Regions from separate parts of the Planococcus sp. RAB007_Raresut genome, predicted to be linked through region 2. Evidence: riboswitches for the same ligand, from Rfam matches in the RefSeq annotation. Region 2 holds a riboswitch; the other holds the start of a gene.
The links. A riboswitch is a leader RNA that binds a small molecule or an ion and turns the genes downstream of it on or off. The one in region 2 is predicted to bind S-adenosylmethionine.
Positions count from the first base shown of each region.

Region 1: it holds a riboswitch for S-adenosylmethionine, as region 2 does, so the genes downstream of both, metK (methionine adenosyltransferase) here and AC2Q9J_RS10325 (O-acetylhomoserine aminocarboxypropyltransferase/cysteine synthase family protein) in region 2, are expected to answer to the same signal.

Region 1 is NZ_JBXYIF010000003.1:11,178-27,061, reverse strand. It holds gene mnmL (tRNA modification radical SAM protein MnmL/YtqA) at 1-10, shown strand, start outside; gene mnmM (tRNA 5-(aminomethyl)-2-thiouridylate-methyltransferase MnmM) at 7-567, shown strand; gene AC2Q9J_RS06775 (hypothetical protein) at 750-1,082, shown strand; gene AC2Q9J_RS06770 (LLM class flavin-dependent oxidoreductase) at 1,154-2,182, opposite strand; gene AC2Q9J_RS06765 (alpha/beta fold hydrolase) at 2,217-3,020, opposite strand; gene AC2Q9J_RS06760 (gamma carbonic anhydrase) at 3,133-3,645, shown strand; gene metK (methionine adenosyltransferase) at 3,691-4,887, opposite strand; SAM riboswitch class I at 5,091-5,205, opposite strand; gene pckA (phosphoenolpyruvate carboxykinase (ATP)) at 5,441-7,030, shown strand; gene AC2Q9J_RS06745 (alpha/beta hydrolase family protein) at 7,070-7,861, opposite strand; gene ytkD (RNA deprotection pyrophosphohydrolase) at 7,842-8,300, opposite strand; gene AC2Q9J_RS06735 (Dps family protein) at 8,371-8,817, opposite strand; gene yidD (membrane protein insertion efficiency factor YidD) at 8,932-9,162, shown strand; gene AC2Q9J_RS06725 (metal ABC transporter solute-binding protein, Zn/Mn family) at 9,251-10,240, shown strand; gene AC2Q9J_RS06720 (hypothetical protein) at 10,367-10,792, shown strand; gene AC2Q9J_RS06715 (group-specific protein) at 10,817-11,224, opposite strand; gene AC2Q9J_RS06710 (hypothetical protein) at 11,224-11,802, opposite strand; gene AC2Q9J_RS06705 (hypothetical protein) at 11,803-12,378, opposite strand; gene AC2Q9J_RS06700 (hypothetical protein) at 12,415-12,687, opposite strand; gene AC2Q9J_RS06695 (hypothetical protein) at 12,779-13,003, opposite strand; gene menC (o-succinylbenzoate synthase) at 13,117-14,196, opposite strand; gene AC2Q9J_RS06685 (o-succinylbenzoate--CoA ligase) at 14,187-15,620, opposite strand; gene AC2Q9J_RS06680 (GNAT family N-acetyltransferase) at 15,657-15,884, opposite strand, start outside.
Region 2 is NZ_JBXYIF010000004.1:321,673-337,556, forward strand. It holds gene AC2Q9J_RS10305 (response regulator transcription factor) at 1-414, opposite strand, end outside; gene AC2Q9J_RS10310 (EamA family transporter) at 673-1,557, opposite strand; gene AC2Q9J_RS10315 (helix-turn-helix domain-containing protein) at 1,666-1,896, shown strand; gene metX (homoserine O-acetyltransferase MetX) at 2,101-3,111, opposite strand; gene AC2Q9J_RS10325 (O-acetylhomoserine aminocarboxypropyltransferase/cysteine synthase family protein) at 3,123-4,412, opposite strand; SAM riboswitch class I at 4,519-4,634, opposite strand; gene AC2Q9J_RS10330 (glycerol-3-phosphate acyltransferase) at 4,769-5,410, shown strand; gene pepT (peptidase T) at 5,495-6,712, shown strand; partial or broken gene AC2Q9J_RS10340 (STAS domain-containing protein) at 6,749-7,768, opposite strand; gene AC2Q9J_RS10345 (YczO family protein) at 7,945-8,178, shown strand; gene AC2Q9J_RS10350 (pyridoxamine 5'-phosphate oxidase family protein) at 8,302-8,727, shown strand; gene AC2Q9J_RS10355 (RrF2 family transcriptional regulator) at 8,759-9,196, opposite strand; gene hmpA (NO-inducible flavohemoprotein) at 9,437-10,615, shown strand; gene AC2Q9J_RS10365 (iron ABC transporter permease) at 10,661-12,622, opposite strand; gene AC2Q9J_RS10370 (ABC transporter substrate-binding protein) at 12,622-13,599, opposite strand; gene AC2Q9J_RS10375 (ABC transporter ATP-binding protein) at 13,794-14,618, shown strand; gene AC2Q9J_RS10380 (hypothetical protein) at 14,620-15,264, shown strand; gene AC2Q9J_RS10385 (VOC family protein) at 15,360-15,722, opposite strand; gene AC2Q9J_RS10390 (hypothetical protein) at 15,870-15,884, shown strand, end outside.

The sequences.
Region 1 (15,884 bases), on a different contig from region 2:
GGAAGCATGACATTGATGCGTGTTCTGCCATTCACTAAATCTTTATTGCAAGAGGCGGTTGTTGAAGGCGATAAAGTGGTTGACGCGACTGCCGGCAATGGCCATGACACATTGTTTCTGGCCCAACTAACTGGTGATGCCGGAAAAGTTTACGCCTTCGATATTCAGGAAGATGCTGTCCGAGCAACTAAAGAACGGGTCAAAGACTATCGCAATGTCGACGTGATTCTCGACAGCCACGCCAATATCGCTCAGTATGTCACAGAAGAAATTGCCGCAGCCGTCTTCAACCTTGGCTATTTGCCAAAAGGCGACCACAGCATAATCACGAAATCAGAAACAACGCTGGCAGCCATCACCCAATGCTTGGAGCTTTTGAAGGAGACAGGAATCGTCGCCATCGTCATCTATTCGGGACATGAAGGCGGCAGCGAAGAACGGGATGCCGTAATGGGTTTTGTGTCACAGCTGCCGCAAACCAAATTCGATGTAATGAAATACCAATTCATCAATCAGCAGCATTCCCCTCCTTTTCTGGTTGCAATTGAGAAAAAAACAAAGAAATAATCAATATCAAAAAGCGATTGTATCAAACGATGCAATCGCTTTTTCTATTCTCCTAGAGATTTCCCGCTTTTAGAATACAGAAAATTCTATAAACAAATGAAACTTCGCGCTACTGAAACCGTATAATCTAATAGTAAAGGATAAAATTTCCACCGACTTATTGCCGAAAGGAGGAAAATATAATGAAAAATATGATCACAATTTTATTGACTGTCGTTATTATCGGTGCCTTGAACTGGATCGCTTCTGTACTTTTGAATATGTCATTTCTTGATATTTCGATCCCCGTCGGCGGTCTTGCCCTCATTCTAATCTATTTTATCACCAGCAAAGGCGGCATGGCTTCAAGGCAGATGGATATGTCGATACAAGGGCAGACCGGAATTCGGATGGAACACAAAGCTGCCGTTTCTGAGCGCTCTTATATCCTGATTGGATCCATCATGTATGTAGCTGTTATGCTGGTCGTTTCATTTTTTGCTTACCGGGAATACTTTCTGGGAATTGGCTTCTAGGTTTCAGCGCACAGCCATAAACCGATGCATTAAAAATACCGCCCGATGCACAAGCATCCCAGCGGTATTTTTTATTGTTCTATTTTGCTGCGTGAATTTCTTTTCTTCATTTCATCAGCCACCAGCTCAAACGTCTTCAGTTTATCATTGAAATCATAAGCCATGGAAACCAGCATCACTTCATCTGCCTGATATTCCTCCACAAGCTCTTCCAATCGATCTCCTACCATTCGGGGCGTGCCGACGATCATGCGGCGCCGATTCTCTTCAACAAGCAGCTTCTCAAACTTTGTATATTCATAAGCAAGCGCCCTTTCAGGCGGCGGCGTGCCCTTCGAAGGCATGCCTTGTGCACCCATTGATAAGGCAAGATCCAAAGAAGACGCGATTCTTTCGGCTTCCTCTTCTGTTTCCTGGCAAATGACGAAAATCGCAAATCCGACATAGGGGCGAGCGTCTCCGGCTGATTCAAAACGTTCCTTATAAGTACGGGTAAAATCCTGTCCGCCTTCACCGTTGATGAACTGTGCGAACATATAAGGCAGCCCTTTTTCAGCCGCCAATAAAGCCGACGTCATACTTGAACCAAGAATCCATATCGGTGGCGCTGATTCAGTCAGCGGTGTCGCTTTCATACCGTGGTACATATGGTCTTCCGGTATTGCATCGTTCAGATACATGGACAATTCGTCTATCTGGTCCGGAAAACGGTCGACATTCCGGGATCTTCCTTCATTCAACGCCAATGAAGCTCTGGGCATTCCACCCGGTGCCCGGCCGACGCCTGCATCGATACGGCCCGGGTATAGCGCTTCCAGCAATTTAAAATTTTCCGCAATCTTGAAAGAAGAATAATGCGGAAGCATCACGCCTCCGGACCCCAGCCGGATTTTTTCCGTCACTGCCCCCAAATGGGATATCAGGATTTCAGGAGATGAACCTGCCAATGTCGCTGCATCGTGATGCTCTGATACCCAGAACCGGGTGTAGCCCCATTTTTCTGCAGCTTGCGCCAATTGGGCTGTCTGCTTTAAGGCTTCGCCGGGGTTGCTTCCTTCCGACACAGGAGACTGATCGAGAATACTATAACGCAAAACCACATTCATCCACTCCTTTCAAACTTTATTTCAATTCTTATTTCACTAAATAGCCGATAGACCGTAAAACATTTTTTATGAATAAATGCGAGGTCGTAAATACATCTTCGCGCTCTGGTTCCTGAAAAAGATCATGATAGGCATCTTTCCATTCCTTATAACTGAATTCTTTAAGATTCTGCTGCTTCAGCCAGTTTTTCGACGCTTCTTTATCAGCAATCAAATCCTTCTCTGCCGTCTGAACAAATGTCGGAATATCCGGATAAACCTGTTTACCGCTTGCAGCCTGTTTCATATATGCCTGCAGCTCACGGTACCAGCCGATTGATATCTGCGGTTTATATAATTCATCGTCCTTTTCAAGTTCGATCACTTCAGGATTCCGGGTCAGATCTTCAATTGTAATTTCGTGTTTTACTTTAATCTGTGAGGTGATTTTCGGCACGCCTGACAAAGCGCTGGATAATTTGGAAGGTGTCCGCAGCAGATGAAGCCACGGAGAAGTAAATACGGCACCTGCCACTTCAATGGAATGTTTGCTCAAATAATTGATGGCCAACGTAGCTCCCAATCCATGTGCCACAATGAACACCGGTATCTCAAGCTCAATTGCCACATCCAGCATTTCACTGACCGCCTTTTCATAGGCTTCGAATGATTCAGTGTGTGCTTTTTGAATCGTCCCGTTTTTACCGTGGCCCGGCAGATCTCCCATCACCACTTCAAAACCGGAACTTCTCCATTCCTTGATCTGCCAAGCGTAGCGCAGATGATGTTCGTATGCACTGTGAATAATTACGATCACTGCTTTCGCCTGGCCTTCAGCCTGCCATTTCCACATTTGCCAACGCCCCCTTTAATCTATCTTCTATTAATATCAGATCTTAAAGTTGACCTTTCAAAAGGTTTTGCTACCATTAAAGATATCTTATCTTGATTAAAGGAGTTTTACCATGATTTACCCATACAATGACAAACACCCGCAAATAGACCCATCCGCTTTCATCGCTGATTACACAACCATCACTGGTGATGTGAAAATCGGCGCAGAATCTTCCATCTGGTTCAATACAGTCGTCCGCGGTGATGTAGCCCCAACCGTTATCGGCAATAAAACAAATATCCAGGATCTCTGCATGCTGCACCAGAGCCCCAATAATCCATTGATTCTCGAAGACAATGTCACAGTGGGACACCAGGTGACGCTCCATAGCTGCATCATCCGTAAGAATGCATTGATCGGCATGGGATCTGTTATCCTCGACGGCGCTGAAATCGGTGAAGGTGCATTTATCGGAGCCGGAAGCCTCGTACCGCAAGGAAAAGTCATTCCACCAGGCAAACTGGCATTTGGGCGCCCCGCTAAAGTCATCCGGGATCTCAACGAAGACGACATCGCCGACATGGAACGCATTGTCCGTGAATATGCCGAGAAAGCCGCTTATTATAAATCCCTGCAGAAATAATAAAACCCGCACGAGCCATGAGGCTTGTGCGGGTTTTTGTTTTCATTAAATTCCTGATTGTTCTTTCAAAGCATCTGCTTTGTCAGTGCGCTCCCAAGGAAGATCCACATCTGTGCGGCCGAAATGGCCGTAAGCTGCAGTCTGCTTGTAGATCGGACGGCGAAGATCAAGCATCTTGATCAAGCCAGCCGGACGCAAGTCGAAATTATTGCGGACAAGATCGATGAATTGGTCTTCACTGATTTTGCCTGTGCCGAATGTATCAACTGAAATTGAAACCGGATGTGCAACACCGATTGCATAAGCAAGCTGCACTTCACATTTATCAGCCAATCCTGAAGCGACAATGTTTTTCGCTACATAGCGCGCTGCATATGCACCGGAACGGTCAACTTTCGTCGCGTCCTTACCGGAGAATGCACCGCCGCCGTGGCGTGCATAACCACCGTAAGTATCAACGATGATTTTACGGCCAGTAAGACCCGCGTCTCCTTGAGGTCCACCGATTACAAAACGGCCAGTCGGGTTGATGAAATATTTTGTTTCATCATCCAGCAAATTAGCCGGAACGACTTCATCAATGACATATTCTTTAATATTGCGCTGGATTTGCTCAAGCGTTACTTCAGGATGATGCTGTGTTGAGATAACAATAGTATCCACGCGAAGCGGCTTATCGTTTTCATCATATTCAACAGTCACTTGTGTTTTGCCGTCAGGACGCAAATATGGAAGAATCTCTTCCTTGCGCACTTCTGCTAAACGGCGAGCCAATTTATGTGCCAATGAAATCGGCAATGGCATCAATTCCTCGGTTTCATTGTTCGCATAACCGAACATCAAACCTTGGTCGCCTGCTCCGATATCATCCAGTTCTTTATCTGTCATCTGGCCTTCGCGTGATTCAAGAGCAACGTTCACTCCTGCAGCGATATCAGGCGATTGCTCATCAATTGCAGTCAACACCGCACTTGTTTCAGAGTCAAAGCCGTATTTCGCCCGTGTATAACCAATATCTTTAACAGTCTGGCGCACCACTTTCGGGATGTCGACATATGTTGTTGTTGTAATTTCCCCTGCTACAAGAACAAGTCCTGTAGTAACGGTAGTTTCGCACGCTACTCGTGCATTAGGGTCTTCTGCGAGGATCGCGTCCAGGATGGCATCTGAGATTTGGTCACAGATCTTATCCGGATGTCCTTCTGTTACTGATTCTGATGTGAATAATCGACGGTTTGTCAAAAAATGTTCCTCCTTATATCCTGCGAGATTGCTCTCGAAATTGATACGGTACTCGTTTTCCCATGTCAAGTCCGTTCCAAACATTATGGATTGAACTTCAAGCCGTTGTGGCCTTTGTACACGAGGATTAAGGGCGATTCATAAAAAAATCCCTTCACTCATCATTCAATGAGGAAAGGAGAAATCATCATAAGCACCTTTCACTCTTATCATCCAAGGCCTGTGAGCCTTGCTTCAGGTTGGGCACCAGCGCTGCATCAATGCAGCAGGTTGCCGGGTTTCATAGGGCCTGCCCCCTCCACCAGCTCGGAATAAGAGTATCCGTTCAATTTTTCATCATACGGAATTGGATATATGATGTCAACGTTTTTTATGTTTTATTCGCCTATGATGCATGAAAACATCCTATTTCGGGTATTAATTATGCACAAATGATGAATTTTCAATTCCAGCGGGTTATTAGTATAGACTAATCGAGTTAATGTGTTATACTATTGTTCGAATATAACTCTTCCCCAATGCCTTGGGAATAACCGAAAAGGAAGGTACATATATGAACTCAGTTAACTTCGCAAGCGATTTGAAAGATCTTTTAAACGGCCCTAACGTCAATGTCCAATGGTCGGTCCCACAATTGGTGGAGGCAGCCACTTCACGTGGAGAAGCGATTCTGACGCGCGAAGGCGCAGTCAGAGCCGAAACGGGTAAATACACAGGCCGGTCGCCTAAAGATAAGTATATGGTAGAAGAAGATATTTCGAAAGATAAAATTGACTGGGGTACAGTAAACCGTCCGATTTCTTCTGAAGTTTTTGAGAACCTATATGCAAAAGTACTGAAACACCTGAAAGAAAGAGAAGAACTTTTCGTCTTTAAAGGATTTGCCGGTGCAGACCCAGAGTCACGCCTTCACATCCAGACGATCAATGAATACGCGTGGCATAATCTTTTTGCCCACCAATTATTCATCCGTCCAACTGAAGAGGAAATGAAAATCCATGACGCAGAATTCACTGTCGTCTATGCGCCAACTTTCAAGGCTGACCCATCTGTGGACGGCACTGATTCCGAAACGTTCATCATTGTTTCCATGGAAAAGAAAGTAATTCTGATCGGCGGAACTGAATATGCCGGCGAAATGAAAAAATCCATTTTCTCAATCATGAACTATATCCTTCCCGAAAAAGGCATTTTGCCGATGCACTGCTCTGCTAACGTAGGCCAGGATGGCGATGTTGCTTTGTTCTTCGGCTTGTCCGGAACAGGGAAAACGACGCTTTCCGCTGACCAGGACCGCAAACTGATCGGTGATGACGAGCACGGCTGGTCTGATAACGGCGTTTTCAATATCGAAGGCGGCTGCTATGCGAAAACCATCAACCTTTCGCGTGAAAATGAGCCACAGATTTTTGATGCAATCCGTTTCGGATCTGTTCTTGAAAATGTTGTCGTTGATTTAGAAACACGTATTCCCGATTACGATGATGGTTCATTGACTGAAAACACACGTGCTGCTTATCCGATTGATGCAATCGACAACAGCATCCATCCTTCAATGGCTGGACATCCGAAAACGATCGTCTTTTTGACTGCTGATGCATTCGGCGTATTGCCTCCTATCAGCCGTTTGTCGAAGGAACAGGCAATGTACCATTTCCTAAGCGGCTATACATCGAAACTGGCAGGCACTGAGCGTGGCATCACTTCTCCGGAAGCGACATTCTCAACTTGCTTCGGTTCACCTTTCCTTCCATTGCAAGCAACTGTCTACGCAGAAATGCTCGGCAATAAAATCGATGAACACGAAGTGGAAGTTTTCCTTGTAAACACTGGCTGGACTGGCGGCGAATACGGCGTCGGCAACCGCATGAAACTTTCTTATACACGTACTATGGTTCGCGCAGCAATCAAAGGCGAATTGAACAATGTTAAGACTGAACAGGAAGCTGTCTTCGGACTAAGCATTCCTCAGGAAATTCCTGGCGTGCCAACTGAGGTTCTTAATCCTCGTGACGCTTGGTCTGACAAAGAAGCTTACGATGCGAAAGCACAGGAGCTTGCTCAGAAATTCCAGGACAACTTCAAGAAATTCGGTTCCGTATCAGCTGACATCAGCGCTCAAGGCGGACCATTGAATAATTAATAAGCAAAAGCACATCCGGCAAGTTGCCGGATGTGCTTTTTAATTTGCAGTATCCTGTTCTTTTTCTTTCATCCAATGCGCTAACGCGGCAACTGTCTTACGGTTTGCTGTCGGTGGAAAGAAATGCGTGTACTCCGGGAAATACCAAGTTTCATGAGGATGATCATTCAGTTTTAAGGCTTCTTCCAAAAGATAAGCCTGCGCCGGCAGTACGTTGTCATCTTGCAGTCCGTGAATGATCAGCATAGGGGCTGTCGCTTCCTCGAGACGCATCAGTGGATTCCGTTCTTCATAAGCTGTCAAAGCTGTATTCGGTGTTCCACCGTAAATACGTTTCATCATGCGGCGCATATCCGGCCTCTCTTTATAGGTTAAAACGGTATCCGTTACACCTGCCCATGTCACAAGCGAAGTGATGTCGTCCCGCAGCACCGCTGTCCACAGCGCCATGATGCCGCCTCTCGAAAATGCCAGCAGATGCACGTGGCCATTGCAGAATTGTTTCAGCACATCCACTGCATGCACCGCGTCCCAGCGATCGGCACCTGCAAATTCATCGCGCCCTTCTCCACCTCTGTTGCCCCGGTAATAAGGCGCAAACACTACAAAGCCTTGAGCGGCATATTGGGCAGCCCGTGCCGGCCTCACCATGCCAATTGACTGGATACCGCCGCGCAAGTAAAGCATTCCGCTGTAATTTCCCGGCTTTTTCGGCTCCGCCAGTAGACCTTTGACCTTCAAACCTTCTGACCAATAAACGATTTCCGTCAGCTTCACATGGGGATTCGGCGAAGGGTAAATTCTTTTTGATTTAATCTTCCCATTTTCCATCCAGTTTCACCCGCTCCATAATTTGTTTCATTCCTTCATCTTTCATCAGAAAGCTGAAGTCGCTGTCCAAGTCCAAACTATCAACCATAACAGCTCCATTTGTTTCCATCAGATCAATTTCATCTACCGCTGCAACAGTTCCTGTAAATACCGTCTTAGAAAATGGCGGCTCGCTATGGACCAAGTATTCCGCAAACCATTCAAGCTCTTCGATTACGCCGCCTGTTTCCTCGTATACTTCCCTTTTGGCGGCTTCGGCCAAACTTTCTCCTGCTTCCGCTTTGCCACCGGGAAACTCCAGCCCCCGCTCCCTGTGTTCGGTCAGCAGCCACTTTCCTTTGAATTTCGCAATAACCAGTACGTGTCGGCTTTCCACTTGAAAAGCATCCTTTTCAAACGATAACCGGCAAGTGAAGCCATTCAAATCCGTATATTCCATCCTGTCTCACTCCTGAACAAATAAAAAAAGCGCACACAATTCGTAACGTGTGCGCTTGTGTAATTTTATTTTACTTCTTTTCGCCAAGGAATGCTGAAAGCATCCATGAATGCTTCTCAAGGTTCTGGTGAATGGCATTCAACATATCTTCTGTCATATCGTCGCCGTCTTCAGCTGCATATTCCATGCCTTTTTTCAGCGACGCCATAATTTTATCGTAATCACTGACAACCGTCTCGACCATCTGATCAGAAGTCTCTTTGCTTGTTGCTTCATCGACAACAGACAATTCCAGCTGCTCTTTCATTGTCGCAACAGGTTTACCTCCAAGCGCCAGTAAACGTTCTGCAATTTCATCCATATGCAACGTAGCTTCATTGTACAATTCCTCGAACTTTACATGAAGTGTAAAGAATTGATGGCCTTTCACGTACCAGTGGAAATTATGTAATTTAGTATAAACCACCGACCAAGTTGCGACTTGCACGTTTAATTCCTGATTTAATTCTTTTGACATCTAAATCCACTCTCCATTCAAATTAATAAGTTCTTCTACTTTATTAATACCTTTAAAATGCCTACAATAAACATGAAGAGTTTCCAATCTTATGGAAAGAAGAAGGCGAACTATATGAAAACAATACTCATTAAAATTTTCCGTTTCTATCAGCGGTTCATATCTCCCCTGTCACCGCCAAGCTGCCGGTTTTATCCGACCTGTTCCCACTACGGCATCGAAGCCGTTGAAAAGCACGGTGCATTAAAAGGCGGTTACCTGGCAATAAAACGAATACTCAGCTGCCATCCATTCAATAAAGGCGGCGTTGATTTCGTACCTGAAGAATGGCCTCCAAAGAAATAAGTTGGAGGTTTTTCTTGTGTTTAAATAGGGTTTGCGGTAAGATACTCTTTGTAAATAAAACGTAATCGTTACATTTTGGAGGATCAACATGAAAAAATCAGCTCTATTTATTCTATTAATATCAATACTTATATTGGCCGCCTGCGGCGATTCCGGAACAGAGAATACTGATTCCACAGCAGACAGTTCGAAGATTCAAGTTTATACAACTGTCTATCCGATCACTTATTTCACGGAAAGAATCGGCGGGGATCAAGTCGAAGTACAATCCGTCTACCCGGCTGGCGCGAATGAACACACATTCGAACCCACCCAGCAGGACATGATCGCTATCGCAGAAGCTGACCTTATGTTTTATATCGGCCTTGGCCTTGAAGGTTTTATTGATAGTGCGAAAAAAACGCTTGATGGCGAAGATGTCGAATTTGCGGCACTTGCGGATTCAATCACTGATGAGCAATTGGAGGCTGCACTTGAACATGACGGCGAAGAAGCCCATGAGGACGAACATGAAGAACATACAGAAGAAGCTGACCACGATGGCCATGACCACGGCTCGACAGACCCTCATATCTGGATGTCGCCAAAGCTCAGCCAGCAACTTGCAACATCCATCAAAGACTCGCTGATTGCTGAAGATCCGGATAACACAGAAGTTTATGAAACGAATCACGCCAAGCTGATCGAAGAGCTCGAACAATTGGAAGAATCATTCAGCCAATTGCAGGAACGCGTATCAAAGGATACTTTTTTCGTATCCCATGCAGCTTTCACTTATTTAGCGGAACCATATGGTTTTGAACAGGTTGCTGTAGCTGGCCTAAATAGCCAGGACGAACCGTCACAGAAGGAATTGACGGAAATCGTCGACATGGCGCGTGAGAAAAACATCGAATACATCGTCTTCGAACAGAATGTTTCTTCCAATCTGACAGAAGTTGTCCAGAAAGAAGTCGGTGCGGAAGCAGTGCAAATGCATAATCTTGGCGTATTAACACAAGAAGATATCGATAATGGAGAAACCTACTTCACTTTGATGAAAAGAAATCTGGAAGTCCTTGAAACTATTCTTAAATAAAAACGCACCCATTGCGGGTGTGTTTTTTTTGTAAACGATTATAATAACAAAATCCCAGACCTGTTTTCGGAATTTTCATTTTTATTGTATACTGATTATAACTTCTTTTTGAAAAGGATGGTCCAGATGAAAAAATTGCTTGCCGCTTTAACAGTCGCAGCGATCCTGACAAGTCTGATATTGACCCGTTCCATGTATGTAGAACAATTGGAAATACCGATTATTATCATTGGTACGGCTCTGCTTGCTTTAATGCTAAAGTTTCCTGAAGATCGAAAAGAAAAAATGCTGGCACATGGCATGCGTATTTTTGCGGCATTCGTAATCGGCTGGCTTTTCTCCACACTCGATCTCCTGCTTGACCATCTGTTCTATTATCAGCAAACCGGCTTTGAAGACGGCGCCTACCTGTCACTGCCCTTCAAATATGAAGAATTCGCTGACAGCTTCTTTCTGTTAGCTATCTCCTGTATGGCGGCAGCAGCAGTATTCATCCTGATACAAACTCTTTTCAAAGCACTGAAATCTCCACGTAATCCAGTCTATAAATAACATGCAAAAAGCGTCCAATGGCAATCATTGGACGCTTTTTTGCTGTTCCATGGATTTTAGAATGCTTTCAATACTCCCACTCAATGCTCCGACCAAAATCTGAACGTCCGGTAAATAATAGAAAGTGCTGGTCACTTCAAAGTCGAATACCTCTTCAGTTTCCGAAAGCAGATATACGGGTTTACCTTGTCCAAGCGCCATTCCCAATTCAATATGGCTGCCTTTTCCTGCCGGCAATAAAACGATTATAAAATCCGCCTCAAGCACAGCTTTCTTCTCCAGCGTTCCATACAACGCCAGTTCTTCAACCGAAGAGGCGCGCAGATTTGCTGTCCAGTCAAAGGTTTGGACGTGTCCCGCCTCTCTTAAAAGGCTGGCAGCTTCCCTGACCTTATTCTTATTTGCAAAACTCGAAGCGATATAAAACTTCATCAGCCCTCCTTACTTCCTTCCCCCAGATCCAAAACAAGCGGTTCTTCCTCTTTTGCAGCTTTTCGAAAGGCATTCAGCAATAGAATAAAGGCGATATTTAATATTAATAAGACGATTATCAACAGAAACGCGAGTACCTGCAGGCTTTCATATACAAAAGCTATCATGACAGCGCTTAGTCCAAGCATCAGCAAATTTGTGGGAATATAAACATTGAATAAACGCTGTGTTCTATTAAACAATTCCATTTCCCCATTTTTGGCCGCCAGCTTTATTAACATCCTGAACAGATAAAATGTCAAAACAATTTCTCCAGCGAACAAAAAATTAGAATAATAATACCAGGGGCCCCTGTCAACAAGATTAAAATCAATGAACACAGAAGGGATCGAGATGAAGATCAGACCAATTGAGATATAAGCAGCCTGCCTGCCTTCATCAATAACTTCTCCGATTTTATAGCAACCGGCTGCAATCAGGAAATATCCTATCGGATCCGCCAAGATGTCGACCCCTATACGAATGGCGAGAAAAATGAAGACGTATCCATATAAAATCTGTCCCAATGATCCTTTCATTTATTTACCCGCCCCTTTTTGTTCTATAATTGTACGACTGTCCTCTCGAGTCAAGATTGGAATGTGATATAGAGATGCTGGAAATCTTATAGCAGTACCGTTTTTATCTTCGCCATCAATCATTACCCATGAATTTAATACGTATTTTAAATCTCCTCTATTCTGAATCGAGATTGCGAAACCCTCATTTTTCTTAAAATTCAGGGGGAATTCCAAATTGGGTAATTCATCGCCTTTTCCTGCTTTTAACCGGTTCTCAATCTTTTGGACATAATTAACATTATTAAAATGATCTTCAGTATTCGGCACATGAACTTTTAAATTGGCCATACCATATGGAGGCAAATGTGGTTCAAATCCATTTATCGATATTTCTTCTTCCACCTCAAGATAGGAAACTGTCAATTCACCATCTCCTGAAGACATCTGTGATAGATAAGGTTTTGACGACTCGTCCTCAGGATGAATAATGATTTCTCCGATATCGGCTGTGAACGAATCACCGCCAGCCAAATAGACAGTAATTTCGTTAATGATAACTTCTTCTTTTAATTTACTTAATTCATGTGGATCCATTTTGACGCTGAGCGTCCTCAATTCATGCGAGCCGAATTACTGCACGTAAGATGTTCCTTCCGTAAACATTACCTGAAAATCATCGACAAAAGCCGGGATATCGCCCAGTGTAATCATATTAATCGTATTATCATCACTCTTATTTGTTATGTAGTAGAATTGCATCTGCAAGTTTTCATGTGCATAGTCTTCAAAATAATGATCCAGGAAAACAGGCTGTTCCAGCTGCTGCGAATAAGCATAAGTGGCTGCAGCAATCCAACCTAAGATAATTACGGATAAGACAATAAAAAATATACGTGGACTCATGAAACACCCCTTACCTCAAGTCTTCTCAATCACCTTAATAGTATTTTATATACGTCGGTTCTCTTCTTTGATTTTTATAAATCTCAAATGGTTATATGTTTTTCACTTCTTTTTTACAATATTGATAATCCCTTTCCATCCAAAAACCGAGGAATACTGCAGCAGCTATGGCAATCCCGCTAATAATCAACAAAACGTAGCCAACTTCACTTTGGCCGCCTCTTTCAGCACTGATAGCTACGGCAATAACATTCCCTGTAAAACAGATGGAAGCAATTATGAGGAAAGCCATTGACGCAAAAAATCTTTTCAACATCTTTTCATGACTCCTATTCTTTATATCTATTTAAATTACGAACTATACAGAAAGTTCCAATTAATCGTATCATATTTTCGTTCTATAAAGGCAAAAAAAATAAAGCAAGACTCTTAGAGCCCTGCTTTATTTAAGTCGACACTATAGCCGATGCCGGCAAGCTGCTGCAATTCGATTTTCCCATCCATAACTTCAATCTCAGGTGCAATCAAGTCTTCATCCCAAAAATGCCGGGAATCTGAAAAATCACCAGGTAGCACAATATCCGGCAGAGAAGCCAACGCCAGATTATGGGCTTTGGAAACGCCAAACTCAATCATGCCGCCTACCCACATCCCGATGCCATTGCTCCTGCATAAATCGACAACTTCCAATGTTTCATGCCAGCCGCCCAGCCGTCCCATTTTCAATACAATGATATCGGCTGCCTGCATCTCAATCATCCGCAAAACATCATGGACGCTTGTAATGCTTTCATCCAAACAAATAGGCGTCTGCATAGTTTTTTTTGCCTGTGCGTGGAGATCCCATTCCTGTTCCCCGAAAGGCTGCTCTATCAAAGAAAATCCAATTTCATCAAAAAGCGTAAGCTGAGTAAAACTCTCTTCACTGAATCCGCCATTCGAATCCGCAAAAAACATTATATCAGGATAACGGCTGATAGCCTCTTTCAATAAAACTGTATCAGATTCTGGCGTAATTTTAATTTTGATGCGGCTATAGCCGTTTAAGGCTGCCTGCTCGATGTCACGCAAAAGGCCTTCAGCACTGGCTGCCACCACTACACCTGCCGGAATATCCTTATGGATTCCGCCAATATACTGCCATAACGGGACCCCTTCATATTTTGCAAATAAGTCCCAAACAGCCATTTCGATGGCCGCTTTCGCCATATGATTGCCTTTGACCGGTGCAAAGGCAGTGGCTGCTTCGTGAGGTGACGACAGGTTTTTATCCAGCAATAACGGCTTTAAAACCCGCTCCATCACTAAAGCACAGCTTTCCACCGTTTCTTCCGTATACCAGGGAGTTGAGAATGCTACACATTCTCCGAAACCTTCCAACCCGCTGTCAGATACGACTGTTACTATGATTGATTCACGGTCGTTCACAGTCTGCAGGGAAGTGACAAACGGTTTTTTCAGCTTTTTATGAATTCGCTGGAATTTAATTTCCCGGATCGTCACACCCATGATTTCAACTCTCTTCTAAGCACTTTATTCGAAGCATTGCGCGGCAATGAATGGACTGCACGGATCACTTTCGGGATTTTATAACCGGCAATATGCGATTTCAAATAATCTTTTAAATCTTCCATCACTACTTCTTCATGAAGAACCACAAAAGCCGCCGGCACTTCTCCCCATTGCTCATCGGGCATGCCGCAAACTCCCGCTTCGCGGACAGCCTGATGCCCAAGCAGGGCCTTTTCAATCTCCGCCGGATATACATTTTCACCGCCGGATACTATCAGATCCGAACGCCGGTCAACGACAAACAGGAAACCATCTTCATCCAAGTATCCGATGTCACCCGTATGGAACCAACCATCCTCCTGCACATCCCGCTCCGCAAATTTGCCGATATACCCTGGTGTCACCTGCGGACCCCGAATCATAATTTCCGCTTTTTCACCAGGTGCTGCATTTTCACCAATCTTTATTTGATATAAAAATAAAGGCTTGCCGGACGAACCGATTTTCCTTTTGGCATCTGCCGGCTGCAATGTGGTCGTTTGAGACGATGTTTCCGTCATGCCGTATGTCTGCAGAACAGAGATGCCGAACTTCTCAGCCCGTTCCATATAGGAAATCGGAACCGGACCGCCGCCGGCGAGCATCGCTTTAAAATTTGACGAGACATTTAGGTTTGCTGTTTCCAGCTCACTCAAAACACGCTCCAGTGTCACTGCCACCACAGACATATGAGTCACGGTTCCGTTGCTTAATTCATGAGCACAGACTTTTGCATCGAATTTCGGATGAAGCTGTACACCCATGCCATAGATGAGTGACCGCATCAGTATCGAAAAGCCGCTGATATGGAATAACGGCATGACACAGAGCCAGACGTCCCCGGGTGCAATGCCAATATTCAATGCCGAGGAAACGGCACTTGAGAAATGGTTCTCCGCTGTTTGCCTTACACCTTTTGGATATCCTGTGGTGCCGGATGTATACATGATTGAAATCGTCCGATCCTCTGCCCAATCTTTTTCGGTTGTGAATTTGGAAGGCGTTGCATTTTGAATATCAGAAAAACTGATTTTATTGCCAGAATAGAGTTTCCCTTGCAGTTCTTCATCCACCAATAAATAAGCAGCTTCCGAATCTTGCAATTGATAATCCAATTCCGTCGCTGAAAGCCGTTCATTCAGCATGACCATTTCACAGCCGATATGAAGACATGCATACATAACAAATACAGACTCAGGATGCGATTTGGCGAGAATTGCAACTCTTGTTTCGGAAGTGATGCCAAGAGAAGTCAACCTGCCTGCATAATTTTTCGCCACATCATTGATTTCCGCGAATGTCCATTGCTGCCCGCCATATGACAGCGCCATTCGGCTGCCGCTTAAATGTGCCCTTTGGCTAAGCCAGTTCGGATAGCTCATTATTCAAAATTCCTTTCTGTGAAGCTGAATTCTTACTCACAGCTTCTTTTCTAAAATAATTTTCGATTCTCCGGTATCGTCTGTATAAGTGCCGATGATGTCAAAGCCGCTTTGAATGTTCAACAGCAGCATACTTCGCCATTTATTCTTTGTATGGGTCCTTACGGCGTTATATGACTCATCCCGCGCGTATTCATGCTGCCGCTCCATTAATTCGCGCGCTATTCCCTGATGCCGATACCTTTCATCAATACCACCAAGCCA
Region 2 (15,884 bases):
ACCATCGATTTCAATACGCTGTGATTTATCTTGGTAAGTCCCAAGACTCACGTAACGTCTCAGTTGTGACTTGACTCTTGCTACCAGTTCCATAGGATGGAAAGGTTTGGTTACATAATCGTCCGCACCCACTGATAAGCCATGTATCTTATCTGAATCCTCCGCTTTAGCGCTGAGCATAATGATTGGAATATTCCGCTGTTCCCGAATTTTGAATGTTGCTGATATCCCGTCCAGCGTCGGCATCATTATATCGAGAATGATGACATGCACTTCATTGGATTCCAGTAGCTCAATCGCCTTTTGACCATTTTCGGCCTTCAGCACTCGGTACCCTTCATTTTTTAAATAAATTTCAATGCCGTCACGGATATCCTGATCATCATCAGTCACTAATACAGTAAATTGACTCATACAATCTCCCTCTTTTCTCACTATATTTATGATAAAGGTAAAATCTTAAGTGGATACTAGGATAAAAGTGAAGAAATTCTTAAGAAAAGCGCAAGCGCCCGTTAAGCTCTGAAAGGCATAAGGCAGAACAGCAGAGTGGCGTCCTTTGCCACGGCAGCTGGGCTGACTTATGACCCGAAGAGCTGGGCAGCTGGAGTCTAGACAAAGAAAAACTTCTTTATAGCCTCATAAAATTAAAAAACGATAGCTTGTCATTCATTAAGAAAGCTCATATTTATCTTCAGCTTTTCTTTTCTTGCCCATCGTCAGCACTAAAATACCGCCAAGCAGTAAAACAACTCCAGTCCATGAAAGCCCGCTCAGGACTTCACCCACCACCAGCACACCGAGTATCGATGCAGTAAGCGGTTCTGCTAAAGATAAGGTGACGGCTGATGAAGAGGGTATGGTCTTCAAACCTCTTGAGAATAATATGTAAGCAAGGCTTGTAGTCGCAAACCCAAGATAGAATATAATCCCAGCATCTGCAGGAATCAGAATATAGGAAATATCAAAAAAGAATAAAGATGGTATCAGAAAAACAGCCGCAATAGAAAAAATAAGCGCCACTGCGGGCACAGCTTCCATCGATTCCAAAACGCTCTTACTGGCAATCGCATATAATGCAAATGCAAGTCCGGCACCCAGCGCCATTGCCACACCGAGCGTATTAACTTCTGTAGCGCTTTTATTGGCGAACAGTAAAATACAGCCGATGATCGACATCATCGTCGCCAAGGTCCATATCCGATCGGGTCGCCTCTTTAAAAATAGCCATTCGATCAGTCCCGCAAGCACCGGAGCACTGCCGATTGCCACAACTGTCCCGATTGCGATACCGGTCAACTGCACAGACGAAAAGAATAACGGCTGGAACAGCGCCATACTGGCTGCTGAAACAAGTACAGCGGGCCAAGAAACGCTGCGAACAATGAAACGTTTCGTTGTTAATGTAAAAAGAAGCAGGGAAAAACCGCCAATCATCAAACGGAATGCACCGATTGTCAACGGATGTGCCTCTCCTGAAATGAAATTTTGCGCTGTGCCCGTCGTGCCCCAAAGCATCGCAGCAAGCAGCACCATTATATACGGAGTCCCGTTCATATCCTGCACCTCGAATTTCCAGTTATATCAATTACCATACCATTATTTCAATCGTTTGAGATACTGCTCTTCAGCGATTATAATAAAAGAAAAAGAGGAGGCGATCGTATGTATATGACAGTCCCTGAAACTGCTGCTTATTTGTCCATGCCGCAAGAGCAGATTAACCGCTATATACTTGAAGGACGTATCAAAGCAGTCCACGATGGAGAACAATACATGGTCAACACCTCTCAATTCGAAACGCATTTTCAACAGCTGGAACTCGCCAAACAGCAGCTCGAAGAATGGAAAGCCACCCCTATTCCGGATGACGTGGATATTAAGGATGAGGATTAAGTAACGAAAAGCGACGGCGCCCGTTAAGCTCTGAAAGGCATAAGACGATTTGGCGAAGCGGCGTCTTTTCAGCCGCACAGCCAAAGTGGCTTATGACCCGAAGAGCTGGGCCGCCGGAGTCTGGACAAAGAAAACCCGAATCCCAAAACCTTAAGAACAAGAAAAAGCATCCCAAAGCGGGATGCTTTTTTCTTGTTCCAATTATTAACGAGCCGCCCTAATATGCTCTTCTTGTAAAAATTCACGGATGGAACCGCTCCACTTCTCGAACTCCACCAGAAATCCGTCATGTCCATAATCAGTTTCGATGATTTCCCAACGGGCCTCAGGCTGCTCTTTCAGCCAAGGAATCATTAATTCGGCGGGATAAAGCAAATCATATGTGTACGAAACGGAAAAAATCGGAACGCTTATTTTCCTTGTCCCCATGTCATGGCTGTTCATAGCTTTCAATAAAATCAGATAGCTATTGGCATCGAAGCGCTGCGCCAGTTTCCGTCCCTGATAATCCAAATAAGATTCTACTTCAAAATTCTTGCCATTGCTCGCGCGTCCGAAGCGATCGTTAAACAGTTTGCTGCTCCGGTAACTAATCATACCTGCAATTCTTGCCAAGTGGAATCCGTTGAAGTCAGAAGATCCATCGTAATTTCCACTTTGGTAATCAGGATCGTTTTGGATTGCCTGTATACCTATATGATTAAAAGCAAGTGCATAGCTGCTGAACGCTGGGGTGACAGCAAGCGGAACGATGGATTCGATAAAATCCGGATACAGCGCTCCCCATTCAAGGGCTTTCATGCCCCCGAGCGAACCACCAATCACTGACTTCAGTTTGGTGATGCCCAAAGTTTTTAACGCCCGATATTCGGCATGGACCAAATCTTTGATCGTCAGCAAAGGAAAATCCGACCGATACGGCTTGCCGGTTGCCGGGTTGAGTGACAATGGCCCCGTCGAACCATCGCAGCCCCCGAGTATATTAAATGTAATCACCTGGAACTTATCCGTATCCACAGCTTTTCCGGGACCCGCCAAGCCGCTCCACCATCCGGGTTTTTCTGAGCTCCCGACAGCATATTGATCCCCGGTCAGCGCATGGCAGATCAGGACGGTCGGAGCAGAAGGATCGCCGTTTCGTTCATACGCTAATTCCACTCCTTCCAGCACCTGACCCGATTCCAACGTTAAGTTCCCGATGGCTACTGTTCCCATTTTTTCTCCTCCTATACTTCCTGAACTGCTGCCGCTTTGATGGCTTGCTCCAAGTCAGCAATCAGATCTTCCGGATTTTCCAGTCCGACTGACAAACGGATCAGTTCTTCTGTGACGCCTGACTGCTTCAATCCCTCCGCGCTTAATTGCTGATGCGTTGTCGAAGCAGGGTGGATGATCAACGACTTGGCATCTCCGACATTCGCCACATGAGACCATAAGCCGACACCGTCGATTACTCGTCTACCCGCTTCCCTGCCACCTTTGATGCCGAAATTGACGATCGAACCGAATGTATCCTTCAAGTATTTTTTCGCTAAACCATGAGACGGGTGATCTTCAAAGCCGATGTAATTAACCCATTCAACCTGCGGATGGTTCTTCAGGTAGTCAGCGATAATTGCCGCATTGCTGCTGTGTTTTGGCAAACGCAAATGTAATGTTTCCAAGCCCTGCAAAAATGCATGGGCACTGTCGGGGCTAAGCGACGGTCCGAAATCACGTAATAACTGCACACGCAATTTTGTCGCGAAAGATGCGCCTTCCGCATCTATTCCGTAACGGATGCCGTGATAGCTGTCGTCAGGTTGTGTGTAATTCGGGAATCTTTCGTGGTTCCAATTGAACTTGCCGCCGTCAACCGCAATGCCGCCGATTGTTGTGCCGTGCCCGCCAATCCATTTTGTCGCTGAATGGATAACGACGTCTGCTCCAAACGCTATCGGATTGCTGCCGTAAGGAGAAGCGAATGTATTGTCGATCAATAAAGGGATATTATATTCATGCGCAATTTCCGCCACCTTCTCTATGTCGAAAACATTCAAACTCGGATTGCCGATCGTTTCACCGAAAAAAGCTTTCGTTTGATCTGTCACAGCAGAGCGGAAATTTTCCGGATCCGCGCCGTCGACGAATTTAACTTTGATGCCGTAGCGCGGCAGCGTATTCGCGAATAGATTGTAAGTGCCTCCGTAGAGATTGCTGTCAGCAACCACTTCATCACCAGCTTCCGCAATATTGAGGATTGAAAACGCGATAGCCGCCATTCCTGAAGACAAAGCGACTGCCGCTGTCCCGCCTTCCAGAAGCGCCACACGCTGCTCAAATACATCCACTGTCGGATTCATGATGCGCGAATAAATATTTCCCGCCTCTTTTAAACCAAACAGATTCTGCGCATGTTCTGTGTCACGGAATACATAGGAAGTCGTTTTATGGATGGGAACTGCCCGTGAACCCGTTACAGGATCTGGCTGCTGTCCACCGTGAAGTAAGTTTGTTTCTGCTTTGAAATTCGTCATTTTTCATTCCTCCAATAATTTTAGTAGATGGACCTTAAAGGAGATGAGGGAATAGAAAAAGGCCCCCTTCTAATTAGAAGAGGGCCGCTATACACGGAGTTTCCTCCTCTCATCTTCCAGACTGTCGTTCCAGTCTGTAGGAATTAGCACCTTTCCAAGCTGGGTTGCTTGGTGGTTGCCGGGCATCGCAGGGCCTATTCCCTCCGCCACTCTTGATAAGAGTATTCAGATTCAGTTTTCCATCTTGTTGAGAAGTATAAATAATGATACGATATTTTGTCAAGAAGACTGTCGGATAATTTTGAAACTTTCTCATCATTCATACGTTTAATATTATGAAAGGCAGGGGGCAATTTATGATTCTTTGGATTTTTTCCGCACTTATTTCAGGTTATTTAATCGGTTGCCTTCATGGCTCCCTTGTCGCCCAATTGTTGTCCGGCACTAATATCAAGTCAACAGGCGTCAAAAATTCGGGCGCCTCCAATGCGGCAATCGTCCTTGGCTGGAAATACGGCGCACTGGTCGCATTTCTTGATATCTTCAAGGGATTTGCCGCAGTGCTCGCAATGCAGCTGTTTTTGGGAAGCAGCAGTCTGCCTTCGGAAACAGTATGGGCGATTTTATTCTTTATCGCAGCCGGAGTCGTACTCGGCCATAACTTCCCCTTCTATATGAAGTTCAATGGCGGCAAAGGCACCGCGGCCGTCATCGGAGTAATGATCGCGCTGGACTGGCAGCTTGGTCTTCTTGGGCTCGCACTTCTTGTCATCATCGCACTTGCCACAGATTATCTGGTCATCGGCGTACTTGCATTATATGCCGTTTTTCTTCTGATCGCGTTCTGGCCGGCGGATGGCTTTTGGCCCTATGTCATCGCACTTTCTTTGATGGCGATGGCGTTTTTGAAGCATCTCGAAAATATCCGCCGCATAAAAGACGGCACCGAAAACAAGGTGTCAGCTGTATTGCGGAAGAAAGCTGCCGATCCCCAGTGAGGGCCGGCAGCTTTTTCAGATTTCCTCTATTCTTTTCATTCGTGGTAAAATAGAGCCAGTACATACTTCAGGAGGTCTCTATCCATGATTGAAACTTTGATCGAACGATTGATCCGCTATGCAAAAATCGATACACAATCCAATTTTGAAAACCATGAAACACCTTCCACTCCCGGCCAGTGGGACCTTCTGCATGAATTAGAAAAGGAAATGAAGGAAATTGGTCTGGAAGAAGTCCAAATGGACGATTACGGCTATCTTTTTGGCACACTTCCGGCAACTTCAGATAAAGAACTTCCAGTAGTCGGCTTTCTTGCCCATGTCGACACAGCTACTGACTTTACAGGCAAAAACGTCAATCCGCAGCGTATAGATGATTACGACGGAAAAGATATTCCATTGAGTGGTTCTGTTAGAATGACAGTCAAAGATTTTCCAGATCTGCAGAATTATATCGGCCATACACTGATTACCACGGATGGCACGACTCTTCTTGGCGCGGACAATAAAGCCGGGGTTGCTGAAATAATGACGGCGATGGAGTACCTCATCCAGCATCCAGAAATCGAACACGGCAAAATCCGTGTCGCCTTTACACCGGATGAAGAAATTGGACGCGGTCCCCATAAATTCGATGTTGAGCGCTTTGGCGCCGAATATGCCTATACAATGGATGGCGGCCCACTGGGTGAACTTCAATACGAAAGTTTTAATGCAGCTGCCGGGAAACTGACAGTCCAAGGGAAAAGCGTGCACCCTGGTTCAGCCAAGGATAAGATGGTCAATGCTTCAACAATCGCCATCAAATTCCAGAATGCCATGCCTGAAGATGAAGTTCCTGAAAAAACCGAAGGCTATGAAGGATTCATTCATCTGAACAGCTTTAAAGGTGACGTGGAACAAGCGGTTTTGAGTTATATCATCCGCGACTTCGACAAAGAAAAATTCGAAGCGAAAAAAGTGCATATGCAGCAGACAGCTGAGAAATTGCAGGAACAATATGGAGCTGACACACTGACACTGGAACTGGAAGACCAATATTACAATATGAGAGAAAAAATCGAGCCGGTCATGCAAATTGTGGATGCCGCTGAAAATGCGATGAAAACACTTGGTATTGAACCAAATATCGTACCTGTCCGCGGCGGCACCGATGGCTCCCAGCTTTCCTATATGGGAATGCCGACACCGAATATCTTTACTGGCGGAGAAAATTACCACGGGAAATACGAATTCATATCCGCTGAGAATATGGAAAAGGCAACTAAATTAATCGTCGAAATCATTAAAACACAAAAATAAAAAAGGAAAAGCGCCCTGAACTTTAGGGCGCTTTTCCTATATAATGCTTCTTCCGTTCTGTGCGAGCGCAAAATGAATGCCGTGCTGCAAGGTTTGGAAGCAATCGAATTTTGAAATACCAATTCCACTTTCAGAAATCACCATACTCATTTTCGGAGAAATTCCTACCAAGATTGTTTCTGTTCCAATGAGGCCGGCCGTTGCTCCAAGTTTCTCAATCAGCGCGGCAGCTTGCTGGGTAAAATTATTATTAAGTCCGGTCAGATCGAGAACCAGATATTTCGCTTTATAAGTCGGCAAGTTCTGCAGCGTCTTGATTAATAGTTCCTCAGCCCGTTCTTCATCATAAGTGCCCAGCAGCGGCACTACGACAATACCGTCCAATACTGGGATAATTGGCGAAGATAATTCTTTGACCAGTGTGGTCAGTTCCGCAGTCTTTTCTTCCACCAGGTTTTGCAGCTGTCTTATTTGCTGAGATTCTTTTGAACGCGCTAAGCGATGGATATTCTCTTAGATGGTTTCATCTGAAGGAAAGTAACGGATGACAGTTTCGCTGAAACCTTCCAATTGAAAATGATCTACTTCGTACCAGATATTTTCTCCAAAAAGCTTGGTGAAAATCCCTGCATAATGGGCAGGAAGAAATCTGCCGCCTGTCTTCTTCTGCTGAGCAATATTAATACTGTGCTCCCAGCTGTCTTTTAAATGGACTTCAACGGTTTTCTTTTCAACATCCAGTTTATGTGTTTCCGCAATCCCCCAGCCAGCTGAAGCATATGTATTGGTGATCAGTGCCGCCGCTTCTGCTATATTCACATTTTCCATCCGAGAAAAATACTCTGCGACTACTATCCCTTGGCGATAACCGGTAGTTTCCATTACTACCTCCGCTGCGTCTTCTCCTGCTATTTCTTCTATCGTGTCAAAAAACATTTTCATTGCTGTGGAAGTCCAAAACAGAACCGAATTTTGGCCTTCGAATAAAAACTCGCCTTTTTCAAGGTTCCATTCAAAGCTCAGTCCACCAACATTAATAGAAGCCTGTGTGCTCATGTAAAAACTCCTCTCGTCCAATGATTCTATTTTACCATATATTTAAACAGATTTTATCGCTAAGCATAAAGGTATAGGACTAGTTATTATAAACTTTCTATAGCAAATGCTCAATGTTTTAAATACCTGAATAACAGGAATACATTGATAAGACTAATTGAAAGAGGTGTTCCATTATGTCAGATAAAAAACATTTTACTGAAGATGACCGCGAAGAAAGAAAAGGCGCTCCAATGGACAATCCGGAACAATCGAAAACCGATAAAGAGTCACTTTCCGAAATGCACGAAGAAGAAATGAATGTCGATACCATTCCTTTGGAAGACCTTAAGCAGGAACAGCAGGAAGAAAAAAATCCGCGTCAAACGAAAAGCGATTCTTCCAGCGAAGACAAATTCTCTGGATCTTAATCCTTATTTTCAGGAAAAGTCCATGCACAACTTTTAAAAGCAAAAGATCCGTTGCAATAACGGATCTTTTTTATGTTTATTTGAAGTTTAAAAAGGAATAGGGAGTTTAAAAGGAGTGATTTCATGAATCAGCAAGAGTTGAGAGAAGCCGCTTTGAAGATTTTGAACGACAGTTATGTAGGAGTGCTTGCGACAATCACCGAAAACAAACCGCATTCCCGGTATATGACTTTTTTTAATGATGAATTCACATTGTACACCGCAACCAGCAAAAAAACGCAAAAGGTCGACGAACTCGAACAGAACCCCAACGCACACGTCCTTCTCGGTTACGAGGGCGAAGGTGTCGGCGACACATTTCTGGAAATTGAGGGAGAAATGTCCGAGCATGACGACCGCAGTATTTTAGAAAAATTGTGGAATGAACATCTTTCCGGCTGGTTCAGCGGTCCGGATGATCCCAACTTATTAATCATCGCCATTAAACCGACGAGAATGCGCCTGATGAATAAAAAAGGGGAAGAGCCGCAGAATATCGAACTTCAATAAGAAAAAGCGGCTCATATCTTTGAGCCGCTTTTTATATGGGCTGCAGAATTTCCCGCAGTCCTTCTCTATTGAACAAGAGATCTTCCAGTGTATATTCATCGAGGACCGCCAAATACGCGTGGAGCGCTTTGCCCAAGACTCCGCGAAGTCCGCAGACTGGCGCAATCGGGCAACGGTTGTGTTCCCTGTCAAAACATTCAACGATATGGAAGTCGTCTTCCATTTTGCGTACAACTGTCCCGACATTGATGTTCTGAGGAAGGTCTGCTAATCGAATGCCGCCTCCCCGTCCTCTGACGGTTTGGATAAAGCCGGCTTTTCCAAGCTCAAAAGTCACTTTCATCAAATGGTTTTTCGATATATTGTAAGCGTCCGAAATTTCCTGAATCGTCGTCAATTTATCCTGTTCTTTCGTACCAAGGTAAATCAATACACGCAATGAGAAATCGGTATACATTGTTAGCCTCATTATTTTCACCTTCCCTGCACATTTATTATACCCACTGTGTAAAGTTCAAGAAAGTAATTGGTTCTGAAGGAATATTAAATATTAGTTGCCTTTATAGATACTCGGCGATGCCGGGCTTTTTTCATGTGTCGTTTCTGTGAAGGCAAATGTGTCTAAAATATTAAAGAAGTATTTTTAATATATCTTTAATCTCCCTTTGGGTTTATAGTCAAATTATAGAAAACAAAAGGAGAGATTGAGATGTTATCACAAGAAACTAAAACAATCATCAAATCCACTGTCCCTGTATTGGAAGAACACGGCACCGCTATTACAACCGTATTCTACAAAAATATGTTTGAAGCACACCCGGAATTATTAAACATTTTTAACCATGCCAACCAGAAAAAAGGCCGCCAACAGGCAGCTTTGGCAAACACAGTCTATGCGGCAGCAGTGCATATCGATAACCTGGAAGCGATTCTTCCAGCAGTAGTCCAAATTGCAAATAAACACGTCAGCCTCGGCATCAGACCAGAGCATTATCCGATTGTCGGCGAATACTTGCTTAAAGCGATCAAGGAAGTTTTGGGAGATGCCGCAACCGACGAAATCATCAATGCGTGGGCTGAAGCATACGGCGTAATCGCCGATGCGTTTATCGGCGTAGAACAAGGAATGTATGAAAAAATGGAAAGCCAGGAAAATGGCTGGAAATTCTTTAAAAACTTCACTGTAGCGAGAAAAGAAAAAGAAAGCGACAACATCACTTCTTTCTATTTGAAACCTGCAGACGGATCGAACGTTCCGACTTACGAACCAGGCCAATACATTTCCGTTCGTTTGACTATTCCGGGCGAACAATATTTGTTCAACCGCCAATACAGCCTTTCTCAGGCTGCAAAACCGGATGAGTTCCGCATTTCTGTCAAACGCGAAAGTGACAACGATCCAAATGGACGGGTATCCGTTTACCTGCATGACGAAGTGAATGTTGGGGATGTTATTGAAGTAAGCGCGCCAGCAGGAGAATTCGTTCTGGATGCAGCGAAAAAATCGCCAGTTGCATTTGTCAGCGGCGGAGTCGGCATCACACCGATGATGAGCATGTTTGAAACTGTCGCAACAATGACGCCTGACCGTCCGACAGCTTTCCTTCACGCTGCCCGAAATGAAAGCTTCCATGCATTTGATAAAGATATCCAAAAATACGTGGATACTATGGACAACGCTAAATACAAAACACTTTACTCTGACCAGCCAGAAGGGTTCATCACTCGTGAAGTGCTCGCGGAAATGGTCGATGTTACAGGAGAAGTTTACGTCTGCGGCCCTGTTCCATTCATGGAAAGCATGATCAACGAATTGCGCTCACTTGGCATGACTGATGAGCAGATCCATTTCGAATTCTTTGGACCGGCAGTGGCTCTACAAAAATAAAATAATTCCATAATAAAAGGCCTGCCGACTTGGCAGGCCTTTTTGCTATTTCATTTTCTTCAATAAATATAATAGATACGGTGTCCCGATTAAAGCGACGATCAATCCGCTTGGAATATCATTTGGCGCAATCAGTGTACGGCCGATGAAATCCGCCGTCACGAGCAGCAGCCCTCCGATCAGACCGGAAGACAGCATCAGCGGCAAATGGCGGAAACCAACCAGACGCCGCGCAATATGCGGCGCCACCAGTCCGATAAAGCCGATTGTTCCGACAATCGAAACTGCGGCGGTGGATATTGCAACACCAACGACAAGCGCCCAAACGCGGGTTGAACGGATATTCAAACCGAGTCCTGCCGCGACATCATCTCCGAAGGTCAATGTATCCAGGCTGCGCGTAATGTAGACAGCCGGCCAGATAAATAATGCGAACAGGATCAGTGCGAATTGCACATCGTCCCAGCCTTTGGCGTATGTGCTGCCGGACAGCCACACTAACGCGCTTGCAACCGCAAGCTTCGCTTTGACAACGAGAATTTGTGTAGCTGCGGAACCGAATGCAGAAATGGCGATTCCCATCAAAGCGACAAGCATCGGCTGGAAATTGTTTTTCCAGGCCGTCAGCAATATGATGCCGAGCGCAAGCGATGCCCCTAGTGTTGCGCCGAGCGGAAGGAACGCCGGAGGAATTGCCGGAAATACGACCAATAAGAGCATCGCACCTGCTCCACCCATTGATGTTACGCCGAGTACGCTGGCATCCGCAAGCGGGTTTCTTAATACCCCTTGCAGGATCACACCGGTAATTGCCAGCATGACGCCAACGATGAAGGCAGTCAATACACGCGGCACCCGGAATTCCCACACAACCGGCGATAGCCAGTCAAAGTTCCAGGCACTGCCGTTGAAACTTAAAGCCAAAGTGGTGACGATGACAATCGTACCCATAAGAATGGGCACCAGCATTTTCAAACGTACCGGTTTGGTGGTGCCGCCCATCTGACGTTCACCGCGTTTCATGGACCTGGCCGTTTTCCATGCCAGATACAATAACCACGGACCGCCGATCAATGCTGTCATTGCACCAGCTGGCACCTCTTGGCCGGGCTGGATCAGGCGGCCAAGAACATCCGCACCGATGAGCATGACACTGCCCCACAGGAACGAGTGAATCAGTATTTGAAGATGCCCGCGGATGCCCATCATGCGAACAATATGCGGTGCCATCAATCCGATGAATCCGATTGGCCCGACGACACTTACAGTTGTTGCCGCTAAAACGATAGCCGTTCCCCATGCCGCCAGTTTTACCAGGCGGACATTTTGACCGAGTGAAGAAGCAATATCTTCACCCAGCGACAAAATATCCATGGGCTTGGCGAGCAGCAGGACAGCAGCAAATGTAACCAGTATCACAGGCGCTGCAAATTGCACGCCTCCCCAGTTCAATTGCACCAAGGTACCGGAACCCCATAAGAAGAGCCCATTGGTTTCATTTTCAAAAAGCAATTGCATCGTGCCGGTCATGGATGCGAAAAGCAGGGAAATGATCATTCCCGTCAATGCCACACGCACAGGATCCATTTGTTTGCCGGCAAGTCCGATGACCAGCAACGAAGATACGACGGCACCCACTAAAGCTGTCGCAAATGGAAAGCCGCCGACGAAACCAGGGAAAAAGATTGTGCTGAGCACAACAAAAAAGAATGCGCCGGCGTTTATGCCGAGTGTGCCTGGAGATGCAAGCGGATTATTCGTCAGCGTTTGCAAAACTGCACCGGATACCGCCAGCGCACCACCGGCTATAATGCCGACTGCCAGCCGCGGCAAGCGGAGACTGACGACAATATCCTGAATTCTTCCTTCAGTCCAAACACCTGACAGCAAATCTGAAATGGAATAATCCGCCTGACCCTGAGTCAAATGGATGACAGATAACGCGAAAAGCAGGAAAAAGCCCCCTGTCAAAGAGACAAAGGACTTCGCTTTCAGTTTGCCTTGCATTAATTATTCACCATCACATCTGTAATTTGGTTCATCAATGTTTCAGCAGATAAAGGACCGCCGTATAACCACGTGTCCGGCCCCAAATCATATGTGCGGCCTTCCTGGACGAAATTCAAATTTTCCCATACGGCATTTCCGGCAAGCTGGTTTTCGTAGATATTGTCTTCATCCGGAACAGTGTAGAGGTAATTGGCATCTTCGTACTGAACCAATCCTTCCACGTTGAATGTGCTAGAACCGAAAACCTCGAATTGATCCGGTTCGTGAACATTATTCAAACCAATGCGGTCAAGAATGATGGAAGCCATGGAATTCGGTGTGAATACACGAATCTCCGGCGCCTGAGGACCTGAATAAGCAAGCGTCAAAATGACGTCATTGGTTTCAAGATTGGCAGCTTCGATTTCAGCCGCACTTTCCTCATATTTTTCTTCAAGATCTGCAAGAACCTGATCGGCCTCTTCCGTTTTGTCCACGGCTTTGGCAATTTCAAGGAATGTCGTTTCCATTTCCTGATAAAGATCGATGCTTTCATCTTCCGGATACGGATTGAAAATGACAGTTGGCGCGATGCGTTCCAATTCTTCAAGCATCGCAGTATGGCGGAAGTCGACTCCGATAATCAGATCCGGGTCGATCTCTGCAATAGCTTCAAGGTTCGGTTCCTGGCGTCCGCCAACATCGATAACTGTATCATCCAATTGCGGTTCGATATTTACGTAATCACCATATGATTCAATATCAGCCATACCTGCAGGCTGCACGCCTACGGCCAATAAATCTTCAGCGTATGTCCATTCAAGAACCACCACTTTTTCAGCAGGTTCATCCAACGTCACTTCACCGTTTGTTCCTTGAATCGTAACGGGTTCGCCTCCGCTTTCTGTTTCAGTTGCTGTATCTTCTTCTCCCGACGAACATGCCGACAGGACAAGCATAATTGCTGCAAGTAAAAATAAAGTCCATTTTTTCATGATGTAACCTCCAAGGTTATTTGATAACGATTCTCAAGACGTCCTTATTTTAGGACTTCCTGTCACATTTGTAAAGGAAAAACTCAAGTTTATAGTGAAAATCGTTCTCACTTATCATTAATTTATGATATAGTATATGTATTGAGAAATTCTATCAGTTAGATTTATGGCTAAAGATGTGGAGGAATTGAACGATGACTATGGCTGTCAAAACCAATGACCTATCAATCGGATACAACGATAAACTTCTTTTTGAAAACTTGAACCTTTCTATACCTAAAGGCGAAATTTCTGTTTTTGTGGGAAGCAACGGCTGCGGCAAATCGACTCTTTTACGCTCGATTGCCCGATTGCTGAAACCGCAGGAAGGTTCGATTTTGCTTGAAGGCAAAGAAGTTCATAAGATGTCTTCACGGGAAGTCGCGAAGAAAATGGGGATCCTTCCCCAATCGCCGGTTTCACCGGAAGGATTGACTGTACACGATTTGGTCAAGCAAGGACGTTATCCACACCAATCATGGCTGAAACGCTGGACGGAAGAAGACACCGAAAAAGTGGAAGCTGCGATGAAAGCTACGCGTGTCGATGAATTTCGTGACAAACCGGTGGATGAACTATCTGGCGGCCAGCGCCAGCGCGCATGGATTGCGATGACACTTGCACAGGACACCGACGTTATACTCCTTGATGAACCAACCACATTTTTGGATATGACCCATCAAATAGAGATCTTGGATCTTTTATTCGAATTAAATGAAATGCATGGACGCACAATCATCATGGTGCTGCATGATCTGAATCTTGCATCACGCTACGCCCATAACATCATCGCCATCAAAGACGGTGAAGTATTCGGCCAGGGAACACCTGAAAATGTCATCAGCTGTGATTTGGTCCGTTCCGTTTTCGGAATGGAATGCCAGGTCTCAAAAGATCCGCTTTTCGGAACACCGCATTGCGTTCCATTTGGGAGAGGACGCTGCATCGTTCCTGAGATTCGTGAAGCGCTGGGGTCCTAATATGGAAGAACTTGAGCTTTTTCAGGTAAAAGTCCGAACTGGCGCACATGGTTTCATGGATCTAAGTGAAGCTATGGCAGCCCGCCATCCGGAGCTTATGAAAGAAATCGTTCACGCAACCGGAGCACCAACTGAAGCCGTAGCGACATCCGTCTTCATGAGGCGCTTCGGTTTTTTCATTACTGCACAATTCTATTTATTGGCACACGATAAAATGTGGGATGGTCCGCTGGATGAAATCCACCTGGAAAATACGGAAGGCAATATCAGTTTTACAGTCGATGAACGCTTTATCCGTGAACGACGCGAAGGCGATCTTGAAGCCGTATTGAAGACATTTGCATTTCCGGTGGTCGGTTCATTCAGCAAAACTGGCCATGTATCAAAAATCATTCTGTGGGAAAATCTTTGGGGTTATATGATCTGGATGTACGGCATGCTCGACAGCAAACAGGCGGAAGATGACGTTGCCGCCTTGATGACGGATGAACTCTGGCAGCCGGAAATGAAAAGATCCTTTTTCCGCCAGTTTTTAGGCGGCCGCAGTTTTGAAGAAGCGAAAGCCGAGTATAAGCGGATTACCTGCTGCTTGTATAAAGAATTGCCTGAAACCGATAAATGCCCTTACTGTCCCCTGCAAAAATAAACGCTCCGCGGCGATTGCCGCGGAGCGTTTTTTGATGGCTTGCTGCTTGGAAGTCTGTCGAGTGAACACAGCAAGGCTTAGAACACACATAGAAATTATTTCAAAAATTCAAGTCGGTTTCCGAATGGATCGGATACGAAAAACCGCTCGACTCCCGGGATGGTGTCATCGACAGTGACAGTGATGTTTTTCTCTTCCAAATGGCTCCGCAAACTATCGTAGCCGGAAACCTTGAAAGCAGGATGTGCTTTTTTCGCCGGATTAAACGGTTCTTCAATTCCGACATGCAATTGAAATTCATCAAATCCAAACCAGACTCCGCCCCTTGCTCTCAGCGGTTCGGGTTTTTCGATTTCCTCCATGCCCAGCAGCCCGCTGTAAAAAGCGATTGCTTCTGCTTCGCCCCCTTTTGGCGCTGCTACTTGAATGTGATCAATTTTGCCAATAGAAAATTCCATTTCTCCCACCTCTTTCTTCATTAGATTACCCAACAGGCGATTGAAATGAAATAAGCAGTTTTCTATCGACCTTTATAATCCCCGCTTATCACTTTGCATTTATACGCAGCTTTCAGTAGCATAATAAGAAAAAAGGAGTGCGGCTGCATGGAATTTCCCAAC